Regions from separate parts of the Pseudomonas coleopterorum genome, predicted to be linked through region 2. Evidence: predicted binding sites of a transcription regulator. Region 2 holds the regulator's gene; each other region holds the start of a gene.

Region 1 (7,730 bases), 1.7 Mb from region 2:
AAGGCTCGAACAGCACGCTGCGCTGACGCAGGTCCTTGAGCTCGATGCCTCGACGAATGATGCTGATTAGCTCTTCGGGCGTGCAATCCATAAGGGAGAGAAAGTGCCTTGCGCTCATCATTGACTACCTTTTGCCACGGACCGCAGGTGCTCGAAAACAGGTTTTTCGGAAAAACGAGTGAGACCTGCGGCGAAAGCCGCACGGGGCGACGAAATAAGGGAAGGCGCCATCCTATAAGGAACTGTCGCCTTTTACCAATAGCCGCTGAAGTTTTAACCGGCGCGCACAAGTTTCCAGAGGTTTCCATCGCTGGATGTTTCTGCCGACCATCTGACGTTTCCTAAACATCGTCTGTGAGTTATAAATGCGTATTGAGAAGCACACGGAGTTTGCGGAATGGAATCGAAAGAACAACAACTGCTGGAGCTGCTGGGTCTGACCGCCCGCACCCTGACCCACCTGACGGCGTCCATGACCTCCATGTCGTTCGAGCTGCTGCGCAGTTCCGACGAGGTCACTCGCTCGGCCGGCAAACACATGATCGATCGCATGGCGACCATCAGTACCGGACTGGACGACCACTGGCGACTCATCGGCGAACTGACCGGCGTGCATGTTGCCCAGGAAGAAGTCGAGACGGTGCTGGAAATCCAGATGCAGGCATTGCCTTCTTCTGTGCCGATGAACTGAATCGGTCGACCACCGCAAGCTTTTGTCCCAACGCCCCGCGCTGCAAGAGCCCGAGCGTTGCGCTCGGCTTTCCGTTACAATGCCTCACCGTGCCGACGACAGTGTCGGATAGACAAGCCGAGCGAGGTGCTCCATGGATATTATCGAAACGATCAAAGAGCAGATTGCCAACAACACAATCCTGCTTTACATGAAAGGCTCGCCGAACGCGCCTCAGTGCGGTTTCTCGGCCAAGGCTTCGCAGGCGATCATGGCCTGTGGCGAGAAATTCGCCTACGTCGACATCCTGCAGAACCCTGAAATTCGCGCCAACCTGCCCAAGTACGCCAACTGGCCGACTTTCCCGCAGCTGTGGGTGGCCGGTGAACTGGTAGGCGGCAGTGACATCGTGGCCGAGATGGCTGCCAACGGTGAATTGCAGACCCTGGTCAAGGAAGCTTCGGCCAAGGCCGCTCAGCCAAAAGCCGACGCCTGATCCCGTGAGTGGCCGACATTCAAGTCGGCCAGGAACGAAAAAAGCCCCGCCTGTTCACACAGCGCGGGGCTTTTTCATGGTGCCGCTTCGGCAGCGCAGTGGGATCAGTCTTCTTCGCCCATGCTCGACTGCAGGTAGTTCTCGATTCCAACCTTGTCGATGAGGCTCAGCTGGGTTTCCAGCCAATCGATCTGCTCTTCCTTGCCTTCGAGGATGTCTTCGAGCATTTCACGGCTACCGAAGTCACCGGCAGTCTCGCAGTGGGCGATGGCGCCTTTCAGATCGGCCAGACCCTTGTATTCGATTTTCAGGTCGCAGCCGAGCATTTCGCTGGCGTGTTCACCGATCAGGATCTTGCCCAGTTCCTGAAGGTTGGGAATCCCTTCGAGGAAGAGAATGCGCTTGATCAGCTTGTCGGCGTACTTCATGGCATCGATGGATGCCTTGTACTCGTGTTTGCCCAGCTTGTTCAGACCCCAATCTTCGTACATGCGGGCATGCAGAAAGTATTGGTTGATGGCGACCAGCTCGTTTCCGAGGATTCTGTTGAGATGCTGGATGACGCTGATTTCGCCTTTCATGGTCGGAGAGCCTGCGCGGGAATAGGAGTAATAGCGCGAAGTTTGGCCTCAGGAAGTTGCCATGTCAAACCTAAGTTATTGAATACTATATGAAAATTAATCGGAATAAGAATGACTGAGTTCCGCGTTTGTTGCTAAGTCATTGTATTTCAGACATAAAAAAACCGGGCATGGCCCGGTTTCTCGAATGGGGTTGCTTCAGGCAGGTGTAAATTCCACAGGGTAGGGCAGGGTGGATGCCTGGGCAGTCTGGATTTGCGTCAGCGTATCGCGTACCACTTCCTTGGCAAGGCAGGCACATTTACCGCATTGAGTGGCAACGCCAAGGGTTTCGCGGACATCACGATAGCTGCAGCAGCCTTCGTAGATTGCATCGCGAATCTGACCATCGGTGACACCCTGGCAAAGACAGACATACATACGTAAGAACCGCCGCTGTGTTGGTTTCAGTGCGGACGATCCTAATGTTAATGAGAATGCTTGTCAAAACAACTCGCGACTACGCTTGTGACAAGCGATGAACGGTGCAGGAGTGCCGGCCGTTGCCGGCAGCTCCTGCGCAGGTGCTCAATCGTTGAAGTCCTGCCAGCCGCCCATCTGCTTCCAGCGGTTGACGATGCCGCAGAACAACTCGGCAGTCTTTTCCGTGTCGTAGCGCGCAGAGTGGGCTTCGCGACCATCGAAGTCGATATCCGCAGCCTGGCAGGCTTTTGCCAGAACGGTCTGACCGTAGGCAAGGCCTGCCAGGGTGGCGGTGTCGAAGCTTGAGAAGGGATGGAACGGGTTGCGCTTCATGTCGGTTCGCGCGACGGCAGCATTGAGAAAGCCGAGGTCGAAGCTGCTGTTGTGGCCCACCAGGATCGCGCGCTTGCAGCCGTTGGCTTTGAGCGCCTTGCGGATGCCGCGGAAGATGTCGGTCAGCGCTGTCTCCTCGCTGACGGCCATGCGCAGGGGGTGATCCAGCTTGATACCGGTGAACTCCAGCGCTGCGGCCTCGATATTGGCCCCTTCGAACGGTTCGACGCGGAAGAAATAGGTGTGGTCGGGAAACACGAAGCCTTTCTCGTCCATGCCGATGGTCGTCGCGGCGATCTCGAGCAGGGCATCGGTGGCGCTATTGAAGCCGCCAGTCTCCACGTCCACGACTACCGGCAGGTAGCCACGAAAACGGGCGGCCATGGGATGGCGCGAGCCCGTGCCAGCATTGCCCGTGTCTTCGTCGTCGTAGTTGTCTTCACTCACGCATCTTTCTCCAGCAGGCGCCAGCGCAGTTTTTCACCGGCGCGCAGCGGAATGACGACCTGCTCACCGAAGGGCAGGCTGGTTGGGGCGGTCCACTCGTCGCGGACCAGGGTAATGGTGTCGGTGTTGCGGGGCAGGCCGTAGAAGTCCGGGCCGTGCAGGCTGGCGAAGCCCTCGAGCTTGTCCAGGGCATTGCGCTGCTCGAACGCCTCGGCGTACAGCTCGATGCCAGCGTAGGCACTGTAGCAACCGGCGCAGCCGCAAGCGGTTTCTTTCGCATGCTGGGCATGGGGCGCCGAATCGGTACCCAGGAAGAACTTGCCGCTGCCGCTGGTGGCGGCGTCTAGCAAGGCGACCTGATGGGTGTTGCGCTTGAGGATCGGCAGGCAATAGAAGTGCGGCCGAATTCCGCCCACCAGCATGTGATTGCGGTTGTACAGCAGGTGCTGAGGTGTGATGGTCGCGGCGACATTGGCCGGAGCCGCCTTGACGAACTCGGCGGCCTCGGCGGTGGTGATGTGCTCGAAGACGACCTTGAGCGTGGGAAAGCGCTCCACCAACCGGCGCATGTGCTCGTCGATGAAGATTTTCTCGCGGTCGAACACGTCGACGTCACCGCGGGTGACTTCGCCGTGGATCAGCAGGGGCATCCCGGCATCGCTGAGCGCTTCGAGCGCCTCGGTGATGTTGTCCAGGCTCGTGACCCCGGAATCGGAATTGGTGGTGGCCCCGGCCGGGTACATCTTGGCCGCCTTGACGAATCCGCAAGCGGCGGCGGCACGGATGTCGGCGGCGCTGGTGCGGTCGGTCAGGTACAGGGTCATCAGCGGTTCGAAGGCGCTGCCTGCGGGGCGTGCGGCAAGGATGCGCTGGCGATAGGCATCGGCGTCGACGGCGGTGCGCACCGGCGGTACCAGGTTGGGCATGACGATGGCGCGGGCGAAGGTCCGCGATACATCGGCCACGGTATGCGGCAGCACGGCACCATCACGAAGATGTATGTGCCAGTCGTCGGGACGCAGAAGGGTCAGGCGGTCGGACATTGGGGATTCCAGGCGGTTCGAACTCGCCGCGAATGCTACCGGAAAACGCCGCCCACGGCATCCGCTATCAAGTTTTGCAGGCCATGTCCGATACCTTGGAAGTACCCCGTTCGAACCCGTGGAGCCTGTCGTGCGCCAGCGTTATCTTGCCCTGCTCAGTGTGTTTGCCAGCCTTCCGGCCCTGGCGATGAATTTCCAGACGCGTCTGGAGAACGTCGAGTGGAAAGTGGCGGGCGATCAGTTCGAGTGCCGGTTGGGCCAGCCGGTTGCCAATTTCGGCTCGGCGGAATTCGTGCGGCGTGCGGGTGAGCAGGCGGTATTTCGCCTCAACTCGGCCAGCCGTCTGCTGGGCACAGGCTCTGCGACTCTTCTGGCTGCTGCAGCACCCTGGCAGCCGGGCCGCGGCGACATCAACCTGGGCAGCGTCCGGCTGGGCCATGGCGAAGCCCTGCTGACCAGCTCCCAAAGCCAGGCCAGTGGTCTGATGAATGGGCTGCTGGAAGGGCGCATGACCCTGATACGCAGCCAGTCCGGCGGACAGCCGGTAGAGATCCGCCTGCTGTCGGCACGCTTCGGCCAGGCTTTCGGCGAGTACCAGGCCTGTGCGGCGAAGCTGTTGCCGATGAACTACGACCAGATTCGCCTGAGCGAAGTGGGCTTTCCCCGCGGTCTCGAACTCGACGCGCCGGCCAAGGCGCGTCTGGACAAGCTGCTGGCCTTCATGAAAGCCGATCCCAGCGTCAATCACGTGCAGCTCGACGGCCATTCGGACAACAGCGGCAACCGCCTGGTGAACCGCGACCTGTCCAGGCGCCGGGCGCTGGCCGTTCAGGACTACCTGCTGGCCCATGGCCTGAGCGAAAGCCAGATCACCTTGCGCTTTCACGGCGAAAGCTATCCGCTGGTGGCCAACAGCAATGCTGCCAACCGGGCCCGAAACCGTCGCGTGAGCATCGAGTTGTCTCGTGTGGAGGCGCCGCCAAGCGCTGTCCCGGCCGCCGATTCGCCCGCCGTTCTGGCCACCGACAAGCCGCCAGCGAAGCCATTGTGACTGTCGCTTGTTCAACCAAAGCTGTCGCGCCCCTGTAAATTCGTAGCCTTGGGCGGTAGAATCGACGGCTTTCCGTAGAACCCCGTGGAGTGATGGCATGGCGGACGTAAACAAGGTCGTTCTGGCGTATTCCGGCGGCCTGGACACTTCGGTGATCCTCAAGTGGCTGCAGGACACTTATAACTGTGAAGTAGTGACCTTCACTGCCGATCTCGGCCAGGGCGAAGAGGTCGAGCCGGCACGCGCCAAGGCGCAGGCCATGGGCGTCAAGGAAATCTACATCGACGACCTGCGCGAGGAGTTCGTGCGCGACTTCGTGTTCCCGATGTTCCGTGCCAACACCGTGTACGAAGGCGAATACCTGCTGGGCACTTCCATCGCGCGGCCGTTGATCGCCAAGCGCTTGATCGAAATCGCCAACGAAACCGGTGCAGATGCCATCTCCCACGGCGCCACCGGCAAGGGCAACGACCAGGTGCGGTTCGAACTGGGCGCCTACGCGCTCAAGCCGGGCGTCAAGGTTATCGCGCCATGGCGCGAGTGGGACCTGCTCTCGCGTGAAAAACTGATGGATTACGCCGAGAAGCACAACATTCCGATCGAGCGCCACGGCAAGAAGAAGTCGCCGTACTCGATGGACGCCAACCTTTTGCACATCTCCTATGAAGGCGGCGTGCTGGAAGACACCTGGACCGAGCACGAAGAAGACATGTGGCGTTGGACCGTCTCGCCGGAGAACGCCCCGGATACCCCGCAGTATCTGGAGCTGACCTATCGCAATGGCGACATCGTCGCGCTGGACGGCGTCGACATGACACCTGCCACCGTTCTGGCCACCTTGAACCGCATTGGCGGCGAGCACGGCATCGGCCGGCTGGACATTGTCGAGAACCGCTATGTGGGGATGAAGTCCCGGGGTTGCTACGAAACCCCAGGCGGCACCATCATGCTGCGCGCCCACCGTGCCATCGAATCCATTACCCTGGATCGCGAAGTGGCGCACCTCAAGGACGAGCTGATGCCCAAGTACGCCAGCTTGATCTACACCGGCTACTGGTGGAGCCCTGAGCGCGTGATGCTGCAACAGATGATCGACGCCTCGCAGGTCAACGTGAACGGTGTGGTCCGGCTCAAGCTGTACAAGGGCAACGTGATCGTCACTGGCCGCAAGTCCGATGACTCGCTGTTCGATGCCAACATCGCAACCTTCGAGGAAGACGGTGGCGCCTATAACCAGGCCGACGCGGCGGGCTTCATCAAGCTCAACGCCTTGCGTATGCGGATTGCCGCGAACAAGGGTCGCACGTTGTTCTGACAGCCGTTTTCATAGCAGCGGTCGCGACACCCGCCAGGCGTGTCTCGAAAACCCTGGTTTCGACCGGGGTTTTTTATTATCCCAACAGCACGGTCCACTTCAGCCGGTTCGGTTGCAACGCCGCGACCTGGCAATTGAGCCTGGCCAGTCGCGCCGCCAGCGCATTGGACAAGGGTGGCGGGGGACAATGTCCTACCAGCACGATCAGCAGAGGTCTGGCGTGTTTGCGCGTCTCGAGCGCAGCTGCCAGCCGTTCAAGATTGGCGGTCATGCGCGCCCGCGTTGGCAGAGTACTGGTGTCGATGATGTGCAAGTCGTTATGCGCCAGCGTCACCCGATTGTCGATATTAAGTTTATGAAAATCCACTTCGGTATCCAGACTTTCCAGAAAGTACGCCGAACTTTCAAAGTCCGATGGAGAGTAAAGCGCTCGGCGATTGAAGTTGAGCGTGGCGAAGAAAAGAATGGCCAGAAACGTTGGAAAGCCCACCAGAAACCATATATAGATCGTCTGGCTGGTTTCATCCAGAAAGGGCAGGCTGGCCAAGGCGGATGCCTCGACCATCGCCGTGAACAGGGCGATGATGCCGAGCGGGTTGGGGCGGGTGATTTTCTTGTGGGCCACGAATGCCTCGCAGGGCCGCATGCGGCCGATGGTTGCTTGTCCACCGATAGTAGTAGGCCCGCAGGGCTGCGTAGGATGCATAGTTACCCAACCGCCAAAGCCGCACGACGCAGAGCAGGGAGAAAGCGTCTACCCATCGTGATGGCTCTAGCCTGGCGGTTTTCGTCCAAATACCGAGGGTTTGAAGGCGGTATTTATCCTGCAACAGCTTGGTCGGTTTACAGGGCACGGCTCAATTGAAGCGGCAGGGCAATTATGCAATGCTCCTGCTCCTTAGTTTCATAAGCAGAGCTCGAAGCCGTCAGGCACTGTACAAGAATTTTCACAAGCTCAGTATGTAGGAATATTCTCCTAGCATTGTAGGAAGTGTCTTAGTTATTGCTTGCCCAGATTCTGAATCGTCGAAGACGACAGGTCTCTGGGGTAATGTGCGGGCTCTAGAATTCGAACCGCAAAAAATTGGATCCTCCCATGAATAAAGTGCTGATCGTGGACGATCATCCGGTCATCCGCCTCGCCGTGCGGCTGCTGATGGAGCGCCATGGCTACGAGGTGGTGGCCGAGACCGACAACGGTGTCGATGCGCTGCAACTGGCCCGTGACCATGCGCCTGACATCGTCATCCTCGACATCGGGATTCCCAAGCTCGACGGGCTGGAAGTGATCAGTCGGCTGACGGTGAGCGAACCCCAGCTCAAGGTGATGGT
Region 2 (7,730 bases):
GCTGCGCAAGACCCAGTCGCGCATCGTCTCCGCCCAGGCCGAACTGAGCACCCGTGGCGCAACCGACGCCGCCACCAATCGTCAATTGGTCGCCGGCCTGCCGTTGACCGCCGCCGAGCCGTTGGTGGAGCCGCGTCGCGAAGAGCCAGCACGTACCCAGCCCGCACCGGCGCCTCAGCCTGCGGTCGACCAGCGCGTGTTCGATTCCATGCGTTCGGAACTCAACGGTCTGCGCCAGTTGCTCGAAGTGCAGCTCGGCTCCCTGGCCTGGACGCAGCTGCAGGGCAGCAAGCCGGCCCAGGCCAATCTCTGGCGGCGCTTGCAGCGCATCGGCCTGTCTGGCCCGATCGCTCGCGAACTGCTCAGCCTGACCAGTGAAATTCACGAGCCACGGCAGGCCTGGCGGATGCTGCTGGCGCACTTGGCGCGTATGATTCGCACGCCGGACGTCGAACCGCTCGAAGAAGGTGGCGTGATCGCCATGGTCGGCCCGGCCGGCATGGGCAAGACCACCACCCTGGCCAAGCTGGCGGCGCGCTATGTGCTCAAATACGGCTCGCAGAGCGTGGCTCTGGTGAGCATGGACAGTTTTCGTATCGGTGCTCAGGAACAGCTCAAGACCCTGGGCCGCATTCTCAACGTTTCGGTGACTCAGGTGGATCCGGGCCAGTCATTGGTACAGGCCCTGGAGCCGCTGCTGCGCAAGCGCGTGGTCTTGATCGACACCGCCGGCCTGCAGGCCAGCGATCCGGCCCTGCGCATGCAGCTCGAAAGCCTGGCCGGACGTGGGATCAACGCCCGCAACTACCTGGTGCTGGCGACCACCAGCCAGAAGCAGGTGCTGACCGCGGCCTACCATAGCTACAAACGTTGCGGTCTGGCCGGGTGCATCCTGACCAAACTCGATGAAACGGCCTGTCTCGGCGAAGTGCTGAGCCTGGCCATCAGTCAGGAACTGCCGATTGCCTATCTCACCGATGGGCCGCGCATTCCCGACGACTTGCATCTGCCGCGGCGGCACCAGCTGGTCAGCCGCGCGGTGAGCGTGCAGATGCAAGAAGAGCCCAGCGAAGAGGCCATGGCCGATATGTTCGCAGGTCTCTACCACAGCCCCGACAAGCGAGTTGGCTGAGGTGAAGAACGTTAGGCAAGCACAATCTTCCTGCATCGTAGGGTTGCCAGGAATTACTCGAGCAATCGAACTGGCAGCCACTGGTGTGGCCTCGGTCTAGACAAGGTAAAGAACGAACATGGGCAGCATGCATCCCGTACAGGTGATCGCGGTGACCGGCGGCAAAGGCGGCGTCGGCAAGACAAATGTGTCAGTGAACTTGTCCCTGGCGTTGGCCGAGCTCGGCCGCCGGGTCATGTTGCTGGACGCCGACCTTGGCCTGGCCAACGTCGACGTATTGCTGGGCCTGACCCCCAAGCGCACCCTGGCCGACGTGATCGAAGGTCGCTGCGAACTGCGTGACGTGATGTTGCAGGGCCCTGGCGGCATTCGCGTGGTGCCGGCGGCCTCCGGCACCCAGAGTATGGTGCACCTGACCCCGGCCCAGCATGCAGGCCTGATCCAGGCCTTCAGCGACGTGGGCGACAACCTCGACGTATTGATCATCGACACCGCTGCCGGTATCGGCGACTCCGTGGTGAGTTTCGTACGCGCGGCCCAGGAAGTGCTGCTGGTGGTGTGCGACGAGCCGACTTCGATCACCGATGCCTACGCCCTGATCAAGCTGCTCAACCGCGACTACGGCATGAATCGCTTCCGGGTCCTGGCCAACATGGCGCAGAGCCCTCAGGAAGGCCGCAACCTGTTCGCCAAGCTGACCAAGGTGACCGACCGCTTCCTCGACGTGGCCCTGCAGTACGTCGGCGCCGTGCCGTACGACGAGTCGGTGCGCAAGGCCGTGCAGAAGCAGCGCGCCGTCTACGAGGCGTTTCCCCGCTCCAAATGCTCGCTGGCCTTCAAGGCCATCGCGCAGAAGGTAGACACCTGGCCATTGCCGGCCAATCCCCGCGGCCACCTGGAGTTCTTCGTCGAACGCCTGGTGCAGCAAACCAGTGCAGGGCCCGTATCATGAGCGCCAGCGGATACCGTATGTACAGCAAGGCGTCGCGCGACTCGCAGCAGCATCAGCTGATCGAGCAATACGCGCCGCTGGTCAAGCGCATTGCCTATCACCTGCTGGCGCGACTGCCGGCAAGCGTGCAGGTGGAAGACCTGATCCAGGCCGGCATGATCGGCCTGCTGGAGGTTTCGACCAAGTACGACTCGAGCAAAGGGGCCAGTTTCGAGACCTATGCCGGCATTCGTATTCGCGGCGCGATGCTCGACGAGGTGCGCAAGGGTGACTGGGCACCGCGTTCGGTGCACCGCAATACCCGCATGGTCAGTGATGCCATTCGCCGAATCGAGTCAAAAACCGGTCGCGACGCTAAAGATCACGAGATTGCGGCCGAACTCAATCTGAGTCTGGATGATTACTACGGGATCCTGAACGATACCTTGGGCAGCCGCCTGTTCAGTTTCGACGACCTGCTGCAGGACGGCGAACACGAGGGGCTGCACGAAGACGGCGCCAGCGGTTCGCTGGAGCCCTCGCGGGATCTGGAGGACGAGCGCTTCCAGGGTGCGCTGGCCGAGGCCATCGCCAACCTGCCCGAACGCGAGAAGCTGGTGTTGTCGCTGTATTACGACGAAGAGTTGAACCTCAAGGAAATCGGCGAGGTACTGGGTGTCAGCGAATCGCGCGTCAGCCAGTTGCACAGCCAGTGCGCCGCGCGACTGCGCGGGCGCTTGGGAGAGTGGCGGGCACGCTGAAGGAACGGCGAGATCGGTGCGGGCTTTTTCGCGGGCAGAGCCCGCTCCCACAGTCTCGACCTATGTGGGAGCGGGCTCTGCCCGCGAAGAGGCCCGTTGGCGTAGCGCGTGTAAGCGATCTGCAGCGGCAAGTGGCTCAGGCGAATTCGATTGTTATGCACGCTCAGAGGCTGGGCGTGTTCAAGACTGCTGGAGGTCTAATTGGACAAGAACATGAAAATCCTCATCGTCGACGATTTTTCGACGATGCGGCGCATCATCAAGAATCTGCTGCGTGACCTGGGCTTCACCAACACCGCCGAGGCCGACGATGGCAACACCGCCTTGCCGATGTTGCACAGCGGCAACTTCGATTTCCTCGTCACCGACTGGAACATGCCGGGCATGTCGGGCATCGATCTGCTGCGCCAGGTGCGCGCCGACGACCGCCTCAAGCACCTGCCGGTGCTCATGGTGACCGCCGAGGCCAAGCGCGAGCAGATCATCGAAGCCGCCCAGGCCGGGGTCAACGGGTATGTGGTCAAGCCTTTCACTGCGCAAGTGCTGAAAGAAAAAATCGAAAAGATTTTCGAGCGCGTCAATAGCTGAAGTCTGCAATGGGGGCGCAATGGACCACAAACAAAGCACGTTGGGGGACTTCGAGTCGACCCTGAAGAAACACGCCGTCGAGCTGGTCGACAGCCTTGAGAAAGGCCGTTTCGGTGAAGCGGTGCAATTGATCCACGAACTGAATCAGACCCGCGATCGCGGTTTGTATCAGGAAGTCGGCAAGCTGACCCGCGAGCTGCACAGCGCCATCGTCAGTTTCCAGATCGATCCGACCATTCCCCAGGCCGAAGAGGTGTCGCAGATCACCGACGCGACCGAACGCCTGTCGTACGTGGTGCGCCTGACCGAGAGCGCAGCCAACCGGACGATGGACCTGGTCGAGCAGAGCACGCCTGTGCTCAATACGCTGAGCACCGAGGCCAGCGCCTTGAGCGCCGACTGGCAGCGCTTCATGCGCCGCGAAGTGGCCGCCGACGAGTTCCGCGAACTGGCCCGCCGGGTGGACGGATTCCTGACCCGCAGCGAGCAGGGCAATCGTGAAGTGGCCAGCCACCTCAACGACATCGTGCTGGCACAGGATTACCAGGACCTCACCGGCCAGGTCATCAAGCGCGTTACCGCGTTGGTCACCGAAGTGGAAAGCAACCTGCTCAAACTGGTCCTGATGGCCAGCCAGGTGGACCGCTTCGCCGGCATCCAGCACGACCACGAAAAGCTTCGTGCCGAAAAAGATCAAGAAAAACATCCTGCCAAGGGTGAAGGTCCGCAGATTCATGCCGATAAACGTGAAGACGTCGTATCCGGTCAGGACGATGTCGACGATCTGCTGTCCAGTCTGGGCTTCTAGGCCACCGCCTGCGTCTGACTGTGTTGACCGTTAATCACGTATTCCAGGGAGCATCCACATGAGCTTCGGCGCCGACGAAGAAATCCTTCAGGATTTCCTGGTAGAGGCCGGCGAAATTCTCGAGCAACTGTCCGAACAACTGGTCGAGCTGGAAAGCCGTCCCGATGATGCCGACTTGCTCAACGCAATTTTTCGCGGTTTTCACACTGTAAAAGGCGGCGCCGGCTTCCTCCAGCTCAACGAGCTGGTGGAGTGCTGCCATATCGCCGAAAACGTCTTCGACATCTTGCGCAAGGGTGAGCGCCGGGTTGACTCGGAACTCATGGACGTTGTGCTCGAGGCCCTGGACGCGGTCAATGGCATGTTCGCCGAAGTGCGCGAGCGCGCCCCGGTCACGCCGGCCAGTGCGCAGCTGCTCGATGCGCTGGCGCGTCTGGCCGAGCCGGCAGTGGCCGTCGCAGCACCCGCAGTGACGGCTGCACCGCCCGTGGCGACACCGGTCGTTGCACCGGCTCCGGCGCCTGGCGACGACATCACCGATGACGAATTCGAGCAGTTGCTCGACTCTCTGGGTGCTGCCAAGGCGCAGGCTGCTGCGCCAGCCACTGCTGTGCCCGATGTGCCGGTCAGTGACGAGATCACCGACGACGAATTCGAATCGCTGCTCGATCAACTGCACGGCAAGGGTCAGTTCGCCGTCGACGCGTTGGCGCCTGCTTCCACAGCGCCGGTTGCCTCGGAAGTTGCCGATACGCCAGCCGTTGATACCGTAACGGCTTCAACGGCTGCCCCGGCACCGGGCGACGAGATCACCGACGACGAGTTCGAGGCGCTGCTCGACCAGTTGCATGGCAAGGGTGCGTTCACCGCCGATGCGGTCAAGCCGCAACCGCCCGCCGAAGTGCAAGCCCCGGCTCCGGTGAGCGATAACATCACCGACGACGAATTCGAATCATTGCTCGACCAGCTGCACGGCAAGGGCAAGTTCAGCGATGTTGCCAGCCTGCCCGACGCGCAGCCGACTTCTGCCGTAGCGGCGCCGGTTGCGGCCCCGCGCAAGGCCGAGGCCGCTCCGGCACGTGCGCCGGTGGCCGAGAAACCGGTTGCCAGCGAAGCCGAGACGACCGTGCGGGTCGACACCGCGCGCCTCGACGAAATCATGAATATGGTCGGCGAACTGGTGCTGGTGCGTAACCGCCTGGTCCGCCTGGGCGCCAACAGCAGCGACGAGGCCATGTCCAAGGCGGTCTCCAACCTCGACGTGGTCACCGCCGACCTGCAGACCGCCGTGATGAAGACGCGGATGCAGCCGATCAAGAAGGTCTTCGGGCGCTTCCCGCGCCTGGTCCGTGATCTGGCGCGGCAGTTGAAGAAGGAAATCCATCTGGAGCTGGTCGGTGAAGAAACCGACCTCGACAAGAACCTGGTCGAGGCCCTGGCCGACCCGTTGGTGCACTTGGTGCGCAACGCCGTCGACCACGGCATCGAGACACCCGAAGAGCGCGAGCGCAGCGGCAAGGCGCGCGGTGGGCGGGTGGTATTGTCGGCAGAGCAGGAGGGTGACCACATCCTGTTGTCGATCAGCGACGACGGCAAGGGCATGGACCCTGCGGTCCTGCGTGCCAAGGCCGTGGAAAAGGGCCTGATGGACCGCGATGCGGCCGACCGCCTGAGCGAATCGGACTGCTACAACCTGATCTTCGCGCCGGGTTTCTCCACCAAGACGGAAATCTCCGACGTGTCGGGCCGTGGCGTGGGCATGGACGTGGTCAAGACCAAGATCAGCCAGCTCAATGGCTCGATCAACATCTTCTCGGCCAAGGACCAGGGTTCCAAGATCGTCATCAAGGTGCCGTTGACCCTGGCGATCATGCCGACGCTGATGGTGATGCTGGGCAACCAGGCGTTTGCCTTCCCGTTGGTCAACGTCAACGAGATCTTCCACCTGGACCTCTCGCGCACCAACGTCGTCGACGGCCAGGAAGTGGTCATCGTGCGCGACAAGGCGCTGCCGTTGTTCTACCTCAAGCGCTGGCTGGTGAAGTCCGCCGCTCACGAGGAGCAGGGCGAGGGGCATGTGGTCATTCTGTCGGTGGGCACTCAGCGTATCGGCTTCGTGGTGGACCAGCTGGTCGGCCAGGAAGAAGTGGTGATCAAGCCATTGGGCAAGATGCTGCAGGGCACGCCGGGCATGTCCGGCGCGACGATCACCGGGGACGGCCGTATCGCCTTGATCCTCGATGTACCGAGCATGCTCAAGCGCTACGCCGCGCGGCGTATCTGATCGTAGTGGAGTGTTTATGGCAGTCAAGGTCCTGGTGGTGGATGATTCTGGTTTCTTCCGCCGCCGCGTCTCGGAAATTCTCTCGTCGGACCCCACCATCCAGGTGGTCGGGACCGCCACCAATGGCCGCGAAGCGATCGATCAGGCCCAGGCGCTCAAGCCTGATGTGATCACCATGGACTACGAGATGCCGATGATGGACGGCATCACCGCCGTGCGTCACATCATGCAGCGTTGCCCCACTGCGGTATTGATGTTTTCCTCGCTGACCCACGAAGGCGCGCGGGTGACCCTCGACGCCCTCGACGCGGGGGCGGTGGATTACCTGCCGAAGAATTTCGAAGACATTTCTCGCAACCCCGAGAAGGTCAAGCAGATGCTCTGCGAGAAGGTCCATACGATCTCGCGCAGTAACCGCCGTTTGGGCTCGCACTTCACGGCGCCGGCTGCGCCGGCCGCACCTGCGGCCACGTCAGGTGCCAGTACCGCAGCGGCGTCTTCGCGGCCAGCGCCAAGCCGGTCACCATCGCCTGCCACGAGTGCGCCAGCCACACCTGCGCGCGCTCCAGCGCCCGCGGCCAGCAACGCAACGCCGCGGCGCAAGCCCTACAAGCTGGTGGCGATCGGCACCTCCACCGGCGGCCCGGTGGCCCTGCAGCGCGTCCTGACCCAGTTGCCCGCGCATTTTCCGACCCCTATCGTGCTGGTCCAGCACATGCCGGCCGCGTTCACCCGCGCCTTCGCCGAGCGCCTCGACAAGCTCTGCCGGATCACCGTCAAGGAAGCCGAGGACGGTGACGTGTTACGTCCCGGGCTGGCCTTGCTGGCGCCCGGCGGCAAGCAGATGATGATCGATGGCCGTGGCGCGGTGAAGATCCTGCCGGGTGACGAGCGGCTGAACTACAAGCCCTGCGTCGACATCACCTTTGGCTCGGCGGCCAAGTCCTACGGCGACAAGGTGTTGGCGGTGGTACTTACCGGCATGGGCGCCGACGGGCGAGAGGGCGCGCGTCTGCTCAAGCAGGGTGGCAGTCAGATCTGGGCCCAGGACGAGGCCAGTTGCGTCATCTATGGCATGCCCATGGCCATCGTCAAGGCTGGCCTGGCCGACGCCGTCTACAGCCTCGACGACATCGGTCGGCACCTGGTCGAGGCGTGCGGCTGATGGATGTCTTGAGCCTGATCGGGATCATCCTCGCGTTCGTCGCCATCATCGGTGGCAACTT
Region 3 (7,730 bases), 280 kb from region 2:
CGCCTTCCTCGAGGAACGCCGCCGCCAGCAGACTCTTGCCTGAACCCGAGGGGCCGGCAACCAACAGGGAGTAGCCCTGAGGAAGACCACCGCCCAGCATCTCGTCCAGATGGGCCACGCCCATGCCCAATCGTTGCGCGACGTCACCCTGGAAGAGCGCATCGTTTTGCTGGTTGCCTACCGAGGCCGGTGGAAACACAGTGACGCCGCCCTGGCCGATACGGAACGTGTGCAAACCCGGCAGCGTCGGTTGCCCGCGCATCTTCATGATTTCCATCTTGCGCACCATCGAGTTGCGCTGGACGCTTTGGCGAAGCCAGATCAATCCGTCGGCCACGGTGAAGATGGGGTTGCTGTCCAGCTCGTTGAAGTACTCGCCCAGCAGAAATGTCGTGGCATGCCAGGTGGTCATCAACATGCCCAGCTGTTGCACGAACTGAGGCAGGTTGTTGTTCGGATTGCATTCCGTTTCGCTGGCCAACACCACCGACCGAAACGAATCCACGAACACCAACGCAGGGGAATGGGTTTCCACCTCGCTGACAATGCGTCGAAGGACCTCGTCCAGGTCACCGGCGAGGGTATCGTCTGCCAGGTTGACGTAGCGGATCGACGTATTGACCGCTTCCTCGTCGAAGAAATCGAACTGCTGCTGATAGCGCAGCATCTTGAGCGGCGGCTCGCCCAGCACGGTGAAGAAAATGGCCGGACGCTCAGGCGTCGCCAAGGCAAACATCATGTGATGCGCCAGCGTGGTTTTCCCGCATCCAGGTGGACCTGCGATCAGGTTGAACGAAAACTCGGGTAGCCCCCCGCCGAGGATTTCATCGAAGCCTGGCACGCCGGTCTTGAGGCGGTTGATGGTGACTTTGGTACTCATTGTGGTGTGTCCTGCGGATCTGGGCCGCTCAGAAAATTTCCCCACACGTCCAGTAGCAATCGTGCAGCCAGTGATCGTCCGATCAGGGTGGCGAGGAGCTCGTAGAATGTCTTCAGCAATTGCTCGCTAAACATGACTGCATCGGTCTTTTCTTGCTCGCTCAAAAGTGAACGTAGTTGCGTCAGGTTCATCGCAGCTGCGAGTCCCTTGTATCTTTCTGCATAATCCGGATGGGTCGACATGCACAAGAACAGGCTGCGACGGTATAAAGCAGCAACGCCTTTCGGCCCAATGATTGGCGTGAGGGTGGCATCGATATCCTCGAACATGGAAATGATCGCATCGGCGATTTGAAAATTGTCAACGAGGCTGCCAACCCGATGCGCCAAGGCTGCTGAGATCTTCTGGCTCGCTCCGGTTTCAGGTGACATGAGTGTAGATTCTGATAAGTGTGTGTTGAGGGTACACCTTTCAGGCCACCAGGGTTGAATAAAGGGGTTTCATCTGATGAAAAGCCTTGATGAGTCGATTGCTGTTCGCATCGCTCTTGGGATATAACGGCTTTAATACAAATTCTTATGCAAACTCTTGTACAGATAAATCTTGAGTGAGCAATTTAGTACACCGTTTTGTATAACTAGCCGATTATATAGAAGAGAGAAACAGCAGCGGTATTGCATGACCCTATAGCGAGGGACGTCGGTCGACAGTGCACGATTCAGGGTTTGCCAGGAAACACAAGATCTCGCACATGGCGTTCATTTCCAACAGCCGCCCTCATGAACCCGGCCGATCGGTACGAAAACTGCATCGGTCCGGTTCGCCGCCAATCCTATGACATCAATATGAAATTACGTCACTTCACCCCCGCCAGACTTTCGCCGTCGTCGCTGACCAAAGCCTTGATCGGTTTCATTGCGCTGGTGTGCCTGTCCCTGATCCTGGCGACGGCCTGGCAAATGAACCTGTCCAGGCAGGAACGTGTGGCGACCGCCAAGGTGGCCGTGTCGAACGTCGTTCGTGCCGCTGAACAGCAAGCACAGGATACGGTGCGCCAGGCCGACAATACTCTGCGCGATCTTGTGGAACGCGTGGAGCACGACGGCCTGGCCATTGGTGAGCGAGATCGCCTGGCAAGGCTGATGGCTCAGGACGTGGCGGAAATGGAATCCATACAGGGGCTTTTCATCTACGACGCTCAAGGCAACTGGATAGTCAATTCCTTCTCCCAAGGACTGCAAAGCAACGACAACAGTGATCGACCCTATTTCATCTATCACCGCGACCATAAGGACCGCTCGGTTCAAATCGGCTCCATCGTGAAAAGTCGCCTCACCGGCGACATGGTCATCCCGATCAGCCGACGCATCGATGGTCCGGACGGCAGTTTTGCCGGCGTGGTATTGGCCACGGTGCCTGTGGCTTATTTCCAGAACTTCTTCGAGAGAATGGACGTAGACGATCAGGGCGTGATTTTCCTGGCGCTCAACAACGGCGATCTGCTGGCTCGACGCCCGACCCTGACCGCGCTGATGACCACCAATCTGGCCAAGGGCGAGATTTTCTCGCGCTACCTTCCCCAGAGCGACAGCGGTATTGCCGTAACCAAATCGCTGGTGGATGGCGTGGAAAGAATCTATGCCTACCGTCGCGTGGCCGGCCTGCCCATGGTCGCGGCTGCCGGCGTGTCTTCTCACCACGTCTTCGCGCCCTGGTGGGCGTATGCCTATCGCTCGGTGGGGATACTGGCCCTGATCTGCCTGGCGCTGATCGTGTTGAGCCTGTTGTTGTACAAGCAGATCCGGCAGCTGATCACCGCAGAAAGCGAGTTGCAGAGTGCCCAGAACGAACTGGAGATCATCGCGCAGACCGACAGCCTTACGCACCTGGCCAATCGGCGCCGCTTCGACGTCGCCGTGCAACAGGAATGGGGACGGGCCAGCCGCAATCGGTCGACGCTCGGGATCATCCTGTTGGACATCGATTGGTTCAAGCAATACAACGACCACTATGGGCATGTCCGGGGTGACGATTGCCTTGTAGAGGTGGCCAGCCTTATCGGCGCCGCCGTGCAGCGAGCGGGCGATCTTGCAGCGCGTTATGGTGGCGAAGAGTTCGTGATCCTATTGCCCGAAACGGATTTCGCCGGTGCGCTCAGCGTGGCCGAAAAGGTCAGGCAGTCCATCTTCGATGCCCGCATAGCGCATTCAGCCAGCCCCCTGGGCAACGTCACGGTGAGTCTGGGCGTGGTGGCAATCACTGCGCCGAAACAAGACGCCTACACCGCGGCCCTGAAAGAGGCGGATCGGCTGCTTTATCGCGCCAAAAAACGAGGTCGAAACTGCGTCGAGGCCAACGAGCTGCTCGGTATGCAAGCAAGCAGCCCCTACACGACCAGCCCGGTGATCTGAATACTCGAGGATGCGGCCTGCCCCCACGGAGGCAGGCCCTACCTTTACACCTTGAAGCGTCGAACGACCGCGATGAGATTGGCGTTGGACGCGGCGAGAGCCGACGTGCTGCTCTCGCTCTGCGCGCCACCGGCGACCAATTCATCGACGATCTGCCGCACCGCCACCATGTTGCGGTTGATCTCTTCGCTGACGGCACTTTGCTCTTCAGCCGCCGTGGCTATCTGAGTGCTCAGGTCATTGATGCGCACCACCGACTCGGTCATCCCGTCCAAGCCTTCGTTGACCCTGGACGTCTTGTCGACCGTGGCCTGGCAACGCTCCTTGGTGTTCTCCATCGCCACCACTGCGGCACTTACACCGTGCTGCAGACGAGTGAGCATTTCGTTGATCTCCGAGGTACTGGTCTGGGTACGCCCTGCAAGCGCCCTGACTTCATCCGCAACCACGGCAAAACCGCGACCTTGTTCACCTGCCCGTGCCGCTTCGATTGCCGCGTTGAGCGCGAGCAGATTGGTCTGCCCTGCAATATCGCCGATGACGCCGAGCACGGAGTTGATCCGCTGGGCATCGTGCTCCATCGCCCTGACCTTGCTGGTCGCCTCTTCCACCTCCGAAATCAGTTCGCGAACACTGCTGGACGCATCCTCCACTACTACTTTGGAATGGCGGGCCTTTTCGCTCGCGACCTGCGTCATGCTCGCCGTTTGCGCCGCATTACGGGCGACGTCATCGGCGGTCGAGCTCATTTCGGTGATGGCGGTCACAGCCTGATCGGTTTCGCTGGCGTGGCGAGTCAGGATGCTGTTGGTGCCACGGGACTGCCCGCGCAGTTGTTCGATCCCCTCGGCGATCAACGAAGAGGAGTCCGACACTTCTGTGATCATCTTCTGCAAATAGACGATGAAGCGGTTGATGGAGTGGCCCACCGCGCCCACTTCATCCTCGGCGCGGATCACGATGCGCTTGGTCAGGTCGGCATCACCCGCCGACAACGTATCGATATTGGTCTTGAGCACCGCCAAACGGTTCATCAGTTGCCTGAGGGCAAAGACGATCACCAGCAGCATGATGACCACCATCGGGATCTGCAGTATCGCCAGGGTCTTGAGCACATGGCTGCTCTGCGCCGTCAGTATCTGGGTAGGTTGCGCGACAGCCATCTTCCATGGCGTGCCTTCGACAGGCAGGAGGAACAGGGTGTACTCCTTGCCACTGCTGCCCATGAACGTCGAGCGGGTGGCACCCGGGGTTTTCAGCAAGCCTTGCAAGGCCGCTGCGAAAGGATACTGGCCGGCCAGGTCGCCAAGGTTCTTGAGTACGATGTTGCCGGGGATCTCGGGCTGGTTGCTCAGGACCTTGCCGTCGCTTTCGACGATCATCAGCTCGGCGTTGATCTCGCGTTCTTTCTGGGCGATCAGGTCATTGAAGAAACCCAGGGTCACGTCGACGGTCGCCACGCCATAGGCGGCGCCCTCCTTGGTGATGGCCATCGCGCAGTTGGTGCGCGGCTCGGGGCTGGCGTCATCCTGATAGGCGGCCGCCCAATTGCACTGCCCTGCAGGCGCCTTGAGACCACCCAGATACCAGGACTGCTCGAAGTAATTCTGCGATTCGGGCGAGTTCCAGTGCGTATTGACGATGAGCTTGCCGCTGGCATCTCGATGATAGAACGTACTGTGCTTGGCCCGGCCCTCGGTACGCTTGTTCGGCAGAGGCCAGATGCCACCGCCGAATACTTTCGATTCTCCGTACTGGTTGACCATGCTGGGTAGCAGGCGGTCGATACTGTCGCTGTCCAGTTGCGGAACCGTTTCGGTGATCACGCGCTGCTGCGCCTGCACCCGGGCCAGTTCACCCTTGATGACGGCACTGATTTCCCCCGCTTCAGTGACCAGTTTGCGTTCATCGGTGCTCGTCAGGCTGGGCGTGATCAAGTAGTTGATGCCGACCGCCGTGAGCACGGCGATCAGCAGCACGAAGCCGACGAAGGTAGCGGTATAGCGAGCTTGAATGGTCTGCAGCATAGGGGATGCATCCGCGATGTTTGGAATTGTTGGTCTTGTAAGACTTTATCGGCGCGGAGTGCTGCTGCATGAGGGCCAGTTTTCAGAAATACCCCGATGTCAGGGTTGTGCTGAAGAATGATTGATTACGAGCCGACGGAACTCTATGGCCCCCATCGCCGAGGTCGTCACCGATGCCTCCGGCTCACCGAGTCACTTGTACGATGTCTTATCAGAGGGTATTACTGCACCTCCATAAAAATAAGATCATGGAGATCGCCCGGATGGACTCATCGCTGCCTGCCTGCCCCGAAACCTTCCATACTCCACGCGACCGCGCCAGTGGCCCGCGTGTTCTGCGCGGTGAAAACACCTCTTGCGTCGTCGAATCGTGGGTCGCCCCATGAACGCACCTGCCGCACGCAACGTATCGCAGTTTCTCTCTGACCCTAAAATCGTATTGCTTCTGGCCACCCTGTGTTGTGCCCTGTGGGGCAGCTCTTACCCGGCGATCAAGAACGGCTACGAGATGCTCCAGATTGCTCCGCACGACGTGTCGTCCAAGCTCATTTTTGCAGGCTATCGTTTTCTGCTGGCCGGCCTGTGCCTGTTGCTGCTCGCCGCCATCATGGGCAAGCCGGTCTTGCGCTTGAGCCGACACACGTTTGGCCAGGTGGCCCTGCTGGGTATCCTGCAAACGGGCCTGCAATACGTGTTCTTCTACATCGGCCTGGCCTTCACCACGGGCCTGCGCGCGTCGATTCTGAATGCCACCACCACCTTTTTCAGTGTGCTGCTGGCGCACTTCGCCTATCAGAACGACAAACTGTCCACGCGCAAAAGCGTGGGCTGCCTGCTCGGTTTTGCCGGTGTATTGACCGTCAACGCCGGCGCGGGTCCGCTCGATGCCTTGCCGTCGCTGCACGGTGAGGGCTTCATCGTGATCGCTGCGTTCGTGCTGTCGGCCGCGTCCATCTATGGCAAATACGTTTCCCACCGCATGGATGCAATGGTGATGACCGGCTGGCAACTGGCCATTGGCGGCATGGCTTTGCTCGTGGGCGGCTATGCCACTGGCGGCACTCTGGGTCACATGACACCAGCCTCCACCCTTTTGCTCGTTTACCTGGCCCTCCTGTCGGCGGTGGCATTCACGCTGTGGAGCCTGCTGCTCAAATACAATCCGGTTGGCAGGGTCAGCGTGTTCGCGTTTCTGGTGCCGGTGTTCGGCGCCGCGCTCTCGGCACTGTTTCTGGGCGAGAGCATTTTCGAATGGAAGAACCTGGCCGCCTTGGTGCTCGTGTGCGCCGGTATCGCACTGGTGACACGGGCACAAATGCCCAGTGTCGTGGCATCCAAGGCGAGCTAGTAGGGAAGCAGTGGTTACCAGGGCTCGTGGAAGGGGCGTACCTCTGCTATGAACGACCACGCATCCTTTGGTTGATGAGCCAAGTGATGGACTTCGCCGGCGATCGACGCCGGGGAGATAAAGAAATCATCCGGGGCTTCGGGACGCAGTTCGCGCTGCCAAGGCACATCGATTACGGCATCGATGATCAGGTAGGCAACATGGATACCCTTGGGCCCCAGGTCGCGGGCCAAGGACTCGGCCAGAATGCGTTGGGCTGCCTTGGTGGGCGCAAAACCTGCGAAGGCTGCTTTGCCACGCAGCGCAGAGGTATTGCCGGTAACGATCAGAGCACCCCGACCTGCTTCGATCATGGCCGGTGTCGTCAGTCGTGCCAGGTGAAAGAGCGCCATGGTGTTGATCTCGAAGTTGCGCTGCAAGACGTCTGCATCGACCTCGGTGAATGTGCCGAAAGCCCCGCCTACGGCGTTATGGATCACCACATCGGGATTTCCGATCCGCTGGATCGCACTCGCCAGGTCCTCGTGATGGGTCACGTCGCAGGGGACCGCGATGGAATGTGGGATCTCGCGTTCCAACTGCGCCAGTCTTTCCGCATTTCTCGCCAGCATGGCCACGCGATAACCCGATTCGGCGAAGCGTCGGGCAATTGCCGCTCCTGTGCCAGGGCCGACCCCGGTCACCAAGGCCAATGGCTTGTTCGAATTGCTCATGGGTAGCTCCTTTTTGCATGGAAGTGAAATGGGGGTGCTCAATGCTCCGAACTGTCGCTGCCGATCAAGCCGCCCGAGACGGCTGCCGGAGTCACGGGTCGACGGGGTACAGACTCGCCACTCCCTACCCCAGGCCCGAACTGGGCTCGCAAGTCGCCGGGACCGAGCACGCGGCCGTCGTCCGCGCAGATCGACACGGGCCTGATACGTCTGCCGTTCTGGGAATCGGTGAAAACAATTCGCTCACCATCGGCGTGTGGCATGTGCTGCTCGCCCCATTGCGTCATGGCAACGAGGATCGGCTGCAGCTCTGCTCCCTTCTCTGAAAGCCGGTATTCCGGGTGGCCCGGA

What was found. The regulator FliA, encoded in region 2, starts transcription of late flagellar genes. The targets are predictions, from matches to a motif close to CTAAAGTTTNNNNNNNNNNNGCCGNTAA.
Region 1: the regulator FliA is predicted to act here: its motif matches at 4,099-4,126, upstream of BLV18_RS05560 (flagellar protein MotY).
Region 3: the regulator FliA is predicted to act here: its motif matches at 5,364-5,391, upstream of BLV18_RS14530 (methyl-accepting chemotaxis protein).

What each region holds. Positions count from the first base shown of each region.
Region 1 covers NZ_FNTZ01000001.1:1,244,593-1,252,322, forward strand. Annotated here, with positions in the region: gene argF (ornithine carbamoyltransferase) at 1-118, opposite strand, end outside; gene BLV18_RS05530 (PlzR type 4 pili assembly inhibitor) at 398-691, shown strand; gene grxD (Grx4 family monothiol glutaredoxin) at 825-1,166, shown strand; gene bfr (bacterioferritin) at 1,271-1,747, opposite strand; gene BLV18_RS05545 (bacterioferritin-associated ferredoxin) at 1,946-2,167, opposite strand; gene rnt (ribonuclease T) at 2,315-2,989, opposite strand; gene pyrC (dihydroorotase) at 2,986-4,032, opposite strand; gene BLV18_RS05560 (flagellar protein MotY) at 4,163-5,083, shown strand; gene BLV18_RS05565 (argininosuccinate synthase) at 5,181-6,398, shown strand; gene BLV18_RS05570 (hypothetical protein) at 6,475-7,023, opposite strand; gene BLV18_RS05575 (response regulator transcription factor) at 7,495-7,730, shown strand, end outside.
Region 2 covers NZ_FNTZ01000001.1:2,978,571-2,986,300, reverse strand. Annotated here, with positions in the region: gene flhF (flagellar biosynthesis GTPase FlhF) at 1-1,132, shown strand, start outside; gene fleN (flagellar synthesis regulator FleN) at 1,251-2,084, shown strand; gene fliA (RNA polymerase sigma factor FliA) at 2,078-2,824, shown strand; gene BLV18_RS13315 (chemotaxis response regulator CheY) at 3,038-3,412, shown strand; gene BLV18_RS13310 (protein phosphatase CheZ) at 3,432-4,220, shown strand; gene BLV18_RS13305 (chemotaxis protein CheA) at 4,279-6,504, shown strand; gene BLV18_RS13300 (protein-glutamate methylesterase/protein-glutamine glutaminase) at 6,521-7,669, shown strand; gene BLV18_RS13295 (flagellar motor protein) at 7,669-7,730, shown strand, end outside.
Region 3 covers NZ_FNTZ01000001.1:3,257,304-3,265,033, forward strand. Annotated here, with positions in the region: gene BLV18_RS14515 (DUF7125 family protein) at 1-880, opposite strand, end outside; gene BLV18_RS14520 (hypothetical protein) at 877-1,311, opposite strand; gene BLV18_RS14525 (sensor domain-containing diguanylate cyclase) at 1,726-3,291, shown strand; gene BLV18_RS14530 (methyl-accepting chemotaxis protein) at 3,336-5,318, opposite strand; gene BLV18_RS14535 (DMT family transporter) at 5,701-6,666, shown strand; gene BLV18_RS14540 (SDR family NAD(P)-dependent oxidoreductase) at 6,681-7,379, opposite strand; gene BLV18_RS14545 (winged helix-turn-helix transcriptional regulator) at 7,418-7,730, opposite strand, start outside.